DNA from 3 places in the Peribacillus sp. NPDC101480 genome. Region 1 is predicted to be linked to each of the others. Evidence: riboswitches for the same ligand, from Rfam matches in the RefSeq annotation. Region 1 holds a riboswitch; each other region holds the start of a gene.
What was found. A riboswitch is a leader RNA that binds a small molecule or an ion and turns the genes downstream of it on or off. The one in region 1 is predicted to bind S-adenosylmethionine.
Positions count from the first base shown of each region.

Region 2: another riboswitch for S-adenosylmethionine. It lies ahead of ACQKMF_RS17870 (YezD family protein); the one in region 1 lies ahead of ACQKMF_RS09055 (Na+/H+ antiporter NhaC family protein).
Region 3: another riboswitch for S-adenosylmethionine. It lies ahead of ACQKMF_RS13405 (O-acetylhomoserine aminocarboxypropyltransferase/cysteine synthase family protein); the one in region 1 lies ahead of ACQKMF_RS09055 (Na+/H+ antiporter NhaC family protein).

Region 1 is NZ_JBNNSB010000002.1:299,859-303,138, forward strand. Features, by position in the region: gene ACQKMF_RS09055 (Na+/H+ antiporter NhaC family protein) at 1-1,193, opposite strand, end outside; SAM riboswitch class I at 1,384-1,491, opposite strand; gene ACQKMF_RS09060 (SOS response-associated peptidase) at 1,771-2,442, opposite strand; gene ACQKMF_RS09065 (hypothetical protein) at 2,503-2,658, opposite strand; gene hutG (formimidoylglutamase) at 2,940-3,280, opposite strand, start outside.
Region 2 is NZ_JBNNSB010000005.1:152,518-155,797, forward strand. Features, by position in the region: gene sat (sulfate adenylyltransferase) at 1-860, opposite strand, end outside; gene ACQKMF_RS17865 (phosphoadenylyl-sulfate reductase) at 890-1,594, opposite strand; gene ACQKMF_RS17870 (YezD family protein) at 1,776-1,919, opposite strand; SAM riboswitch class I at 2,090-2,198, opposite strand; gene ssuE (NADPH-dependent FMN reductase) at 2,481-3,014, opposite strand; gene ACQKMF_RS17880 (TetR/AcrR family transcriptional regulator) at 3,204-3,280, opposite strand, start outside.
Region 3 is NZ_JBNNSB010000003.1:442,799-446,078, forward strand. Features, by position in the region: gene gcvH (glycine cleavage system protein GcvH) at 1-304, shown strand, start outside; gene ACQKMF_RS13395 (toprim domain-containing protein) at 396-761, shown strand; gene ACQKMF_RS13400 (thioredoxin family protein) at 765-1,073, shown strand; SAM riboswitch class I at 1,218-1,325, shown strand; gene ACQKMF_RS13405 (O-acetylhomoserine aminocarboxypropyltransferase/cysteine synthase family protein) at 1,425-2,735, shown strand; SAM riboswitch class I at 2,851-2,963, shown strand; gene ACQKMF_RS13410 (methionine ABC transporter ATP-binding protein) at 3,117-3,280, shown strand, end outside.

The DNA.
Region 1 (3,280 bases):
GGAGAAATCTTTGCTACCCCTGCTGCAACAAGCAGTTGTGCTCCATATGGTATCAACCCTTGGATACAACATGCAAATATGTCAAGCAAGCTCGCTGATTTACGCGGATCAATCCCATACTTTTCAGCGATATTTTTGGCAAGTGGCCCGGCAATGATAATCGAAATCGTGTTATTTGCCGTTGAAAGGTTTGTCAAACCAACAAGCCCTGCAATACTGAATTCCGCCCCTTTTTTTGATTTGCTATTTCGGGTCACTAGGTGGAGTAGATAATCGATGCCACCATTATGTTTGATAACAGCTACCATACCTGCAATTAAAATGGCAAGGAAGGAGATTTCATACATTCCCGCCATTCCTTCTCCAACTTTTTGAATGACACCCAACGGTTTATAACTTCCATCAGCCAAGCCGATAATTCCGGCAAATACGATTCCGATGGAAAGGACCAGGAACACATTGACTCCTGCCAATGCAGTGATCAATACGCAAAGATATGGAAGAATCTTCACCCAATTATAAGAATGTTGGGAGATGTCAGCTTGTTCACCCATTGTTAAAATTCCAAGGATTGCACATGTGATGATGGCCGCAGGTAAAACGATGAAAAAATTCACTTTAAACTTATCCTTCATTTTCGTTCCCTGTGTTCGAACCGCAGCGATTGTCGTATCTGATATGAAGGAAAGGTTATCCCCAAACATCGCACCGCCAATAACGGCCGCCATTGAAAAGGCAAGCGAAATATCGGTTTGCTCACTAATTCCGACCCCAATAGGTGCTAGTGCAACAATCGTTCCCATGCTTGTCCCCATGGATAAAGAAATAAAACAAGCAATAATGAATATCCCTACCATTAATAGATTTTGCGGAAAAACAGCTAAGGCAAGATTCACTGTTGATTCAACTGCCCCCATGCCATTGGCAACTTCGGCGAAAGCGCCGGCTAAAAGGAAAATGATAACCATTAACATAATATTGGCGTCCCCGGCACCTTTACAGAAGATATCAACCTTATGATTTAATGTCTCTTTCCGATTCATTGCCAATGCAGCTGCCGAAGCAATTGAAATCGCTACAATCACCGGAAATGAATAAAAATCTTTGGTGATGATTCCGGACCCTATAAATAAAATTAAAAATACGACAAATGGGATCAATGCCCATGGATTCCCTTTATTGTTTGCGCTCATGATGTACACCTCTTTTTATTTTTCCCGTGACATGTGTCACAGCTCTTATTCTATTAACAGCTTTCGCAAATAACTCCAATTTGAACCTACCTGATTATCCAGTCTTGGAGATATAGCAAAAAAACTGGCATAAAAAAGACCCCTTCTATTTAACAACAAGAAGAGGTCTTTTAATTTATAAAAAACACCCTCCTTATCTTTCAGGCAAAAATCAGCCTGCTGGATTTGGCACAGCACTCCATTTAAGTCCGCTGCCGAGACATCTTCGGGCCAGTCCCTCCGTCTCTCTTGATAAGAAGATTACATTATATAATTTATCAAATATTACGATGCCTTCCAGAAAAGTACCACACTGGAAACTTGCTGAAACCATCTGAGTTTGTGAAAGTGACATCGAAAGTCGTTTTGAAAAGCAAATATAACAGTACAGCATTTTGTCTATTTTCGCAAGGGTTAATTTTAAAGTATTTTACATGCACTCCTTACTATTTATAAAGAAATCTTGACATGTGCGGTTAATCAGTTTTTTTTCATTTATCGGGACGGAATTCATATAAAAAAGAGGTCTTATGACCTCTCAGCAAATTTGTTGTATTAGGTTAGATGAATTATTTTTGGTCGAATTCACATCAGTCGATACCTCAAAGGCTTCCATCTGTTCCGAATCGAATGACTTTAAATACTGCTGCAGATATGCAGGATCATTATTTGTTGGACTCAACCATTCTTTTTCATCTTCTGGTTTAAGGATGACAGGCATACGATCATGAATGCTGGTCATTAGCTCATTAGGAACGGTTGTTATAACGGAGCATGAATAGACGCTGATGCCTTCAGGAGATTTCCAGGATTCCCAGATACCCGCCATTCCAAATGGAGCATGATTCTTCAGTTTTATTCGCATCGGTATTTTTCTTTCCGGTGTCTTCTTCCATTCATAAAAAGAGTCAGCGATTATCAAGCATCTCTTCTTCTTATACGCATTCCTGAAGCTTGCTTTCTCAGCAATGGTTTCCGCTCTGGCATTGATCATTTTGTAGCCCACTTTTTCGTCTTTTGCCCAGAAAGGAATGAGTCCCCACCGAAGATATCCAAGTCGATTCCTTGCCCCGTCATTAATGACGGAGAGAACGGATTGGGAGGGAGCAATATTGTAGCTGAATTGGTATTCCCCATCAAACGATCCCTGAATATCAAACCGATCTTTTATTTCTTCAATGTCAGTGAAAAGGGTAAAACGTCCACACATACTATCGCCTACCGTATTAGAATTTATTACAGTGTAACAAATCGAACGGACAGGCACAAATCAGCGTTCTAAAATCCTGATGTCGGTAAATGGTTGATTAAATAATTCGCTGGAAATCAAAAGAGTTCCAAGGACTTCTCTTTCATCTTCAGCTTTAATGATTTCCGACAAGATCAAGGTACTGCCATTCCTGACCGTCACTTTATATTCATTCATAAAAAATCCCCCCTAGATGGTTGTTATTATAAACCAAAAACCCACAAGTATCAGTAGTGAACTTTGCAGAGCCATGGTTAATCCTATAACGGGGAGTCAAGCAATGGCCCCGATCATTAACGCGTGTAAAGGGGGCGTAAAAAAGACTGTCCATGAATGATTCACGGACAGCCTGGGTGCTGCCAAAGGACTTAGTTTCAACACTTATAATTGAGCATGGAGATAACATTGAGGAAAGCTGGAAGGACCAAATTGGAATTGCCCTCTTCCATATCCATTCATTATTTAAAATGCAGCAAAACTTCATTTATTAAATGTGCTGCCAATGTTACGGTTTTATTATTTTCGTCCAACGAAGGATTCACTTCCGAAATGTCAAAGGAGAGGATTTTTTCATTCGATACGATATGCCTAATAATCGCACGTACCAATTTCGGATTCAGTCCAAACGGCGATGGAGCACTCACCCCAGGTGCATATGCTGAATCAATGACGTCCGTACATAATGTAAGCATAATGTAGTCATTTTTATTAACGAATTCATTTATCCGCCGCTTTGTTTCATCCATTTCGTTCAATGACAAATCTTCTTCCAATATGTAGTCTACCTTACTCCTCTCAG
Region 2 (3,280 bases), on a different contig from region 1:
ACACCCGCATGATCACGTCCGACGATAAAATGGGTGCAACCATAATTTTTACGGACCATGGCATGGAAAATGGCTTCTCTAGGTCCTGCATAACGCATGGCAGCAGGGAAAACTGCAAGGGAGACGCGATCCTTAGGATAATATTTTTCAAGCAGCACTTTATAGCTTTCCATTCTTACATCTGCCGGAATGTCATCTGATTTAGTGGCACCTACGAGAGGATTTAAGAATAAGCCGTCGACAATCTCCAATGCTGTCTTTTGAATGTATTCATGTGCACGGTGAACAGGGTTCCTGGTTTGGAAGCCGACAACCGTTTCCCAGCCCTTTTCAGCAAAAGCTTTCCTTGTCTCGACCGGGTCCAAATAATTAGCTTGAAACTGCGGACGCTCTATTCTCTTGATCAACTTTATTTCCCCGCCGGCATATACATCACCGCGGTTATATAAATTTTTCACTCCTGGATGCTTCTCATCATCCGTTTGATAAACTAATGTCGCTTCCAATTGCTTATCTGGTGTGTATATATCGGAAACGGAGAGAACCCCGTATGTTTCACCTTCATGAGTCAACGTTACTTCTTCACCTATAGTAAGGGTTTCGGCAGTTTCTTCGGTCAAAGGCAGCGTAATCGGGATGCTCCATACATGACCGCTGCTAAGCCTCATATCCTTGACCACTGTCTCATAGTCACTTTTTGTAAAGAATCCTTTAATTGGACTGTAGGCACCAGTGCCTATCAATTCAAGATCACTTAAAGCAATTTCATCGATTTCGATCGACTTTGTTATTTTACTAATATCATAATTTGGTTCCCAAAGATCGATTAGTGTTCCTCCGTGCGGTAAACTGATTGTCATGCTAATTTCCCCCTATGGTTTCTATTTATTTAAGATAAATGCAATCCGCATTCCGTTTTTTGAGCTCCTTGCCAACGGCCAGAGCGTAAATCATCTGCATTGAAGGCTGGTGCTGTACATGTTTTACATCCAATGCTCGGATATCCATTATCATGCAGGATATTATATGGAAGTCCGTTTTTATGGGCATAGCGCCAAACATCTTTCCATGTCCAATGTATGAGTGGACATATTTTAACTGACTTGAACTTATTATCCTTATTGATATACTCGGTCGAAGCCCTTGTCTCGGATTGCTCCCTCCGCAGTCCCGAAAGCCATGCTGTTGCCGTTGAAAGCACATCGGTAAGCGGAATGATTTTACGGATGTTACAGCACTTATTTGAATCTCTAACCCATAATTCATCCCCATATTCCGCTGCTTGTTCCTCAAGCGTCAAGGCAGGTTTCTTCATTTCTATCGAAAGCTTTGGATATCGCTTTTTCACTTGCTCGATCAATTGATAAGTTTCCTCAAAATGAACATCTGTATCAAGGAAAACTATTTTGGCAGAAGGATTGACCTTCGCCAATAAATCCGTAAGCACGATGCCTTCAATGCCAAAACTGCAAGCATAAATCAGTTCGTTTCCATAATGGTCATTCGCCCATTGCAGAACTTCCAAAGCACCTTTTGTCTCACTGTCTTCGGGAAATACAGGGAAATCCCCAGTGTTGAAATTTTCATAGTTTATTAATGCAGCCAACTTTGTAGCCCCCTCTAAAACTTGCTGTATCAGGTTAGAGTAACTGTTGATCAATACCCGTTGTAATCTTCTCCAGTTTATTTGACTCTAGGAAAAAAGAGACGAATCTAACCAATACTCTCTTTATATCAGTTAAACCCGCCTCTAGTTTTTCTAGTCAGCAGATACCTTATTTAATTCTTAATTTTTCATTTCTTTCCATTTGAATGATTTTACCATCCTGGACAATAAGTGTAATGGACCCATATTTCATAGAATTAAGCATTTCTTGAAGTCGTTCAAATATTTCTTCAAGCTGATTCTCTTTATCCAAGCCTGTTCCTCCTTTAAGAAAATCCGCGAATTTCTTATTTTCACCGCTGATCAAATGAATTTCTTAGATTTATATAATTCCAAACAACCTTACATTGTTATGGTTTGCCTACAACTTTCCAAAAAGCAAAAATCTTTCCATGATGGAAAGATCCCAAGGTAAATATCTTTACCTTATCTTCCAAAATGATCAACATTTTGTTGGAGGTAGCACCTTGCATCGACCATGCAGGTTGCTGGACTTCAAAGGGCCAATTCCCTCCGTCGCTCTGGATAAGTTTTATTATTTTAAATATTAACATATATTTAATCCTTGTCAATGGAGTTTTCTTATAAAATAACTTGGTTTAATATTATGGATGAACTGTTATTTTTATACACACTATTCCGATTATGATTTTATGTTCATGTAAATATGAAAATAGACTCGTCTTTTTAGATAAAGCCTCCAAAAAAATGAGTCTATTTTCATTAACAAGCCTATAATTGGCGCCTGTCATCTATCCGAAAAAATAATTTCTCGAATTCCAGTCCTTTTAAACGAAGGGATTACTCGAATTCATTAATTTCTTAACTGTATCGCTTCTACAAATTCTTGAACTTGACTCTGGACCCGATCAATTAAATGCAAATCATTTATCGGTTTTTCTGAATTCTGTTTATCTATTTCCTTATCAACAAAATAAATGCCCTGCAGCGGCTCGCCTTTTAATATTGAAATTAATGGTTTAAGTGCATAGTCAATCGCCAATAGATGCCTGTTACTTCCGCCAATCATGATTGGCAGTACTGGCTTACCCTTAAAAGCACCTTCTGGCAGCAAATCAATCAAGGCCTTCAATACACCTGTATAAGAAGCCTTATAAACCGGTGAACCAATAATGACACCTCTAGCTGCTTGAATTTTCTCTGAAAGCTTTAAGATATCTTCGCTATTATATTTGCCTTTGAATAAATCATCTGCTGAGAAATCCGTGATTGAGAAATAAGCTGTAGTAAATCCTTCGTTTTCGACTAATGATTGAATATGTTTTAGTGAAATGTCCGTTCTGGACGGAATAGCCGGACTTCCTGATAAAATTACGATATCGCTCATTTAATATACCCCTCCAATATTACATGATTGCCAGATAAAATCTTCGTAAAGCATTTCGTACAGTATGCATTTATCGTAATAGTCTGAAAAATATAAGTCAAATCTTACACTCTGGACATCTACTCTGAAGGAAAATAAAACGGTCATATTTGCGGCTTGATGCTAAAGCCCTTCAATATGACCGTTTCATTATGTATGTTTTTGTTTTCCATGAATACCATATACCAAAAGTTGAGCAATGCTCTTAATTCGTTCAGAAGTAAAAT
Region 3 (3,280 bases), on a different contig from region 1:
AATTACAGCTTTCGCACAGTCCGAGCTTGGGGACATCGTATTCGTTGAGCTTCCGGAAATCGGCGATGAATTGAAAGCGAACGAACCATTTGGAAGTGTTGAATCCGTTAAGACCGTTTCTGAGCTTTATGCACCTATCAGTGGCAAGGTTATTGAAGTAAACGAAGATTTAAGTGACAACCCTGAATATGTAAATGAGTCTCCTTATGAAAAGGCATGGATGGTCGTGCTTGAACCATCTAATAGCAGTGATATTGAAAGCTTGATGAGCGCTGAAGAGTATGAGAGTTTAATCAACGGTTAAAAAAAAGGGAGGGGGGACTGAAAAGGCCTGCTCTCTTTTTCATTTGGTACCGTGGCAGTTGCGCACATAATTCGTGAGATGGAGTGATGACATGGAGTGGGGCGAATTCGATAAAGTGATCATTGTAGAAGGCAGTTCCGATAGAAGAAAAGTTGCCTCCGTTTTAAATGAAGATGTGGAAATAAGATGTACGAATGGGACCATATCATTAACTAAGCTGGATGAATTAGTGGATGAATTGATGGACCGTGATGTTTATCTCCTTTTTGACGCAGATGAATCAGGAGAAAAGCTGCGGAAGCAGTTCCGAAGGGAAATGCCTGAGGCGAACCACCTGTATATTAATAAAATGTACAAAGAAGTGGAAAGCTCACCCGAACATCATATCGCAACTGTGCTTCTATCTGCCAATATGAATGTGAAAATGAAATTTTTAAGTCAAAGGGTGAACGACTAATTGATGCAGGAATGGAAAGAAGAAGAGTGTAAGCTTGCTGTTGAAAATGGGGAAACCTTTTGCTTATATTTATATACCCCTTTATGCGGCACTTGTCAGGTTGCCTCCAAGATGCTGACGATATCCTTGGAGCTATTCCCGGAATTGAAGGCAGGCAAAATGAATATGAATTATGTCCAAGCAATTGCCGAATCATATGAAATCGAAAGTGTTCCATGTTTATTGTTTTTCAAAGAAGGACGGCTGCACAAAAAAATATATGCCTTTCAATCCGTTCCTTATTTGTACGGATTGCTTAAGGAAATCAGCTAAGAAACCAATCGGAACCGTGGTTGGTTTCTTTGTTGCGGACATATGAATGTTAGATGAAATTAAACAAAGAATATTCTAACAATTCATTGACTGATTTAAACTAAAATGCTATATTTTGAATTAAGTAACGGCAGAATTTAATAGTTCTTATCAAGAGTGGCGGAGGGACTGGCCCGACGAAGCCCGGCAACCGGTATAAATTTTTATATACGGTGCTAATTCCAGCAGAGTGTTGGCTCTGGTAGATGAGGTGTATTCTTGAAACCTCTTCTTATTGAAGTGGTTTTTTTGTTTATAAAAGGCCAGACATCATATAATTCCAACTAAATCCATAGAAAAAGGTGAAATCATATGTCAGGGAAAAAATTGCGTTTCGAAACATTGAGTGTTCATGGCGGTCTGCAAGCTGATGAAACAGGTGCACGTGCAGTTCCTATCTACCAAAGCAATGCATACTTGTTCAAGGACACCGACCATGCAGCGAATTTATTTGGCCTAAAGGAGAATGGCTATATATATTCACGACTCCATAATCCCACGATCAGCGTTTTTGAGGAAAGAATGGCCTTATTGGAAGGCGGAATCGGCGGATTGGCAACAGCAAGCGGAATGGCTGCCATCTCACTTTCAATCCTGAATATTGCCGCTGCAGGGGATGAGATTGTTTCAGCATCTACATTATATGGCGGTACGTATAACCTTTTTGAAAATACTCTTCCTAAATACGGGATTAAAGTGAAGTTCGTTTCTCCAGATGACCCTGAAAATTTCAAAAGGGCGATTACGCCAAGAACTAAAGCCATTTTTGCTGAAACCATCGGAAATCCAAGTTTGAGGGTGCTTGATATTGAAGCGGTAGCGAAAATCGCCCATGATGCCGGAATACCTTTAATCATTGATAATACCTTTGCGACACCGTATCTATGCAGACCAATTGATTTTGGAGCGGATATTGTCATCCATTCCGCTACAAAATGGCTTCTGGGAAATGGAACTACGCTTGGCGGTGTCATCGTGGATGGAGGGAAATTCGATTGGAACTCGCCAAATTACCCTGGCTTCACAGAGCCTGACCCAAGTTACGACAATCTGGTATACGCCGAGGCAGTTGGACCTGCCGCATTCATAACGAAAGCCCGAGTCCAGTTACTCCGTGATTTAGGACCTGCGCTAAGTGCCCAAAGTGCATTCCAGTTTACGCTTGGACTTGAAACGCTGCATGTAAGGATGAAAGAGCATCTATCAAACACCAAGTCTGTCATTAAATATTTAAAAAACCATCCTGCGGTGACTTGGGTTTCACATCCTGGTGATGAGGATCATCCCGATAAAGCCCTTGCGGAAAAATATTTGCCAAAGGGAGCTGGATCTGTTGTGACTTTTGGGATACAAGGTAATCGAGAAGCTGGGGCAAAACTTATCAATTCGGTGGAATTATGGTCCCATGTAGCGAATGTTGGGGATGCGAAGAGCTTGATCATCCACCCAGCCAGTACGACCCATCAACAATTGAATGAGGCAGGTCTTGCGAAAGCGGGTGTGAGTGCCGACCAAGTCCGTTTATCGATTGGGATTGAAAATGTAGAGGATTTAATAGAAGATTTGGAGCAGGCAATTGAAAAAGCGACGAATATCGTCTCCTTGACATCCAAAACGGTTTAAGTAAAGTTTCTATATGCTTGTACTAGAAATATTATACATTGCGCTCCTTTTTTATCTATGATAAAATTTCTCCATACTAAAGAACTTAATGATGTACAAATATTCTATATATTAGCTCTTATCAAGAGAGGTGGAGGGATGTGCCCGATGAAACCCGGCAACCGACAAGGAGATTTCCTTGGAAAGGTGCCAATTCACACAAAGTTTAATCACTTTGGAAGATGAGAGGAAGGCCTGTTTCTTCACCTGCCTTTCTGCTCATGCAGAAAGGTTTTTTCTGTTTTAATTGGGTAAACTTTTACATGATATGAGAAACAGACTAATAATGTAGAGAAATCAACTAAGTTCATAGGTTTTATTGGATAAAAGAGGTGAGGGTTAATGATTACATTGACGAAAGTCAGTAAGCTGTTCCGAACAGGAAAAGGAAACAGTGAGACAATCAAGGCTGTAAATAATGTGAATGTTGAAATAAATAAAGGCGAGATTTTCGGTATCATCGGTTACAGTGGAGCGGGGAAAAGTACTTTGATCAGAATGCTCAA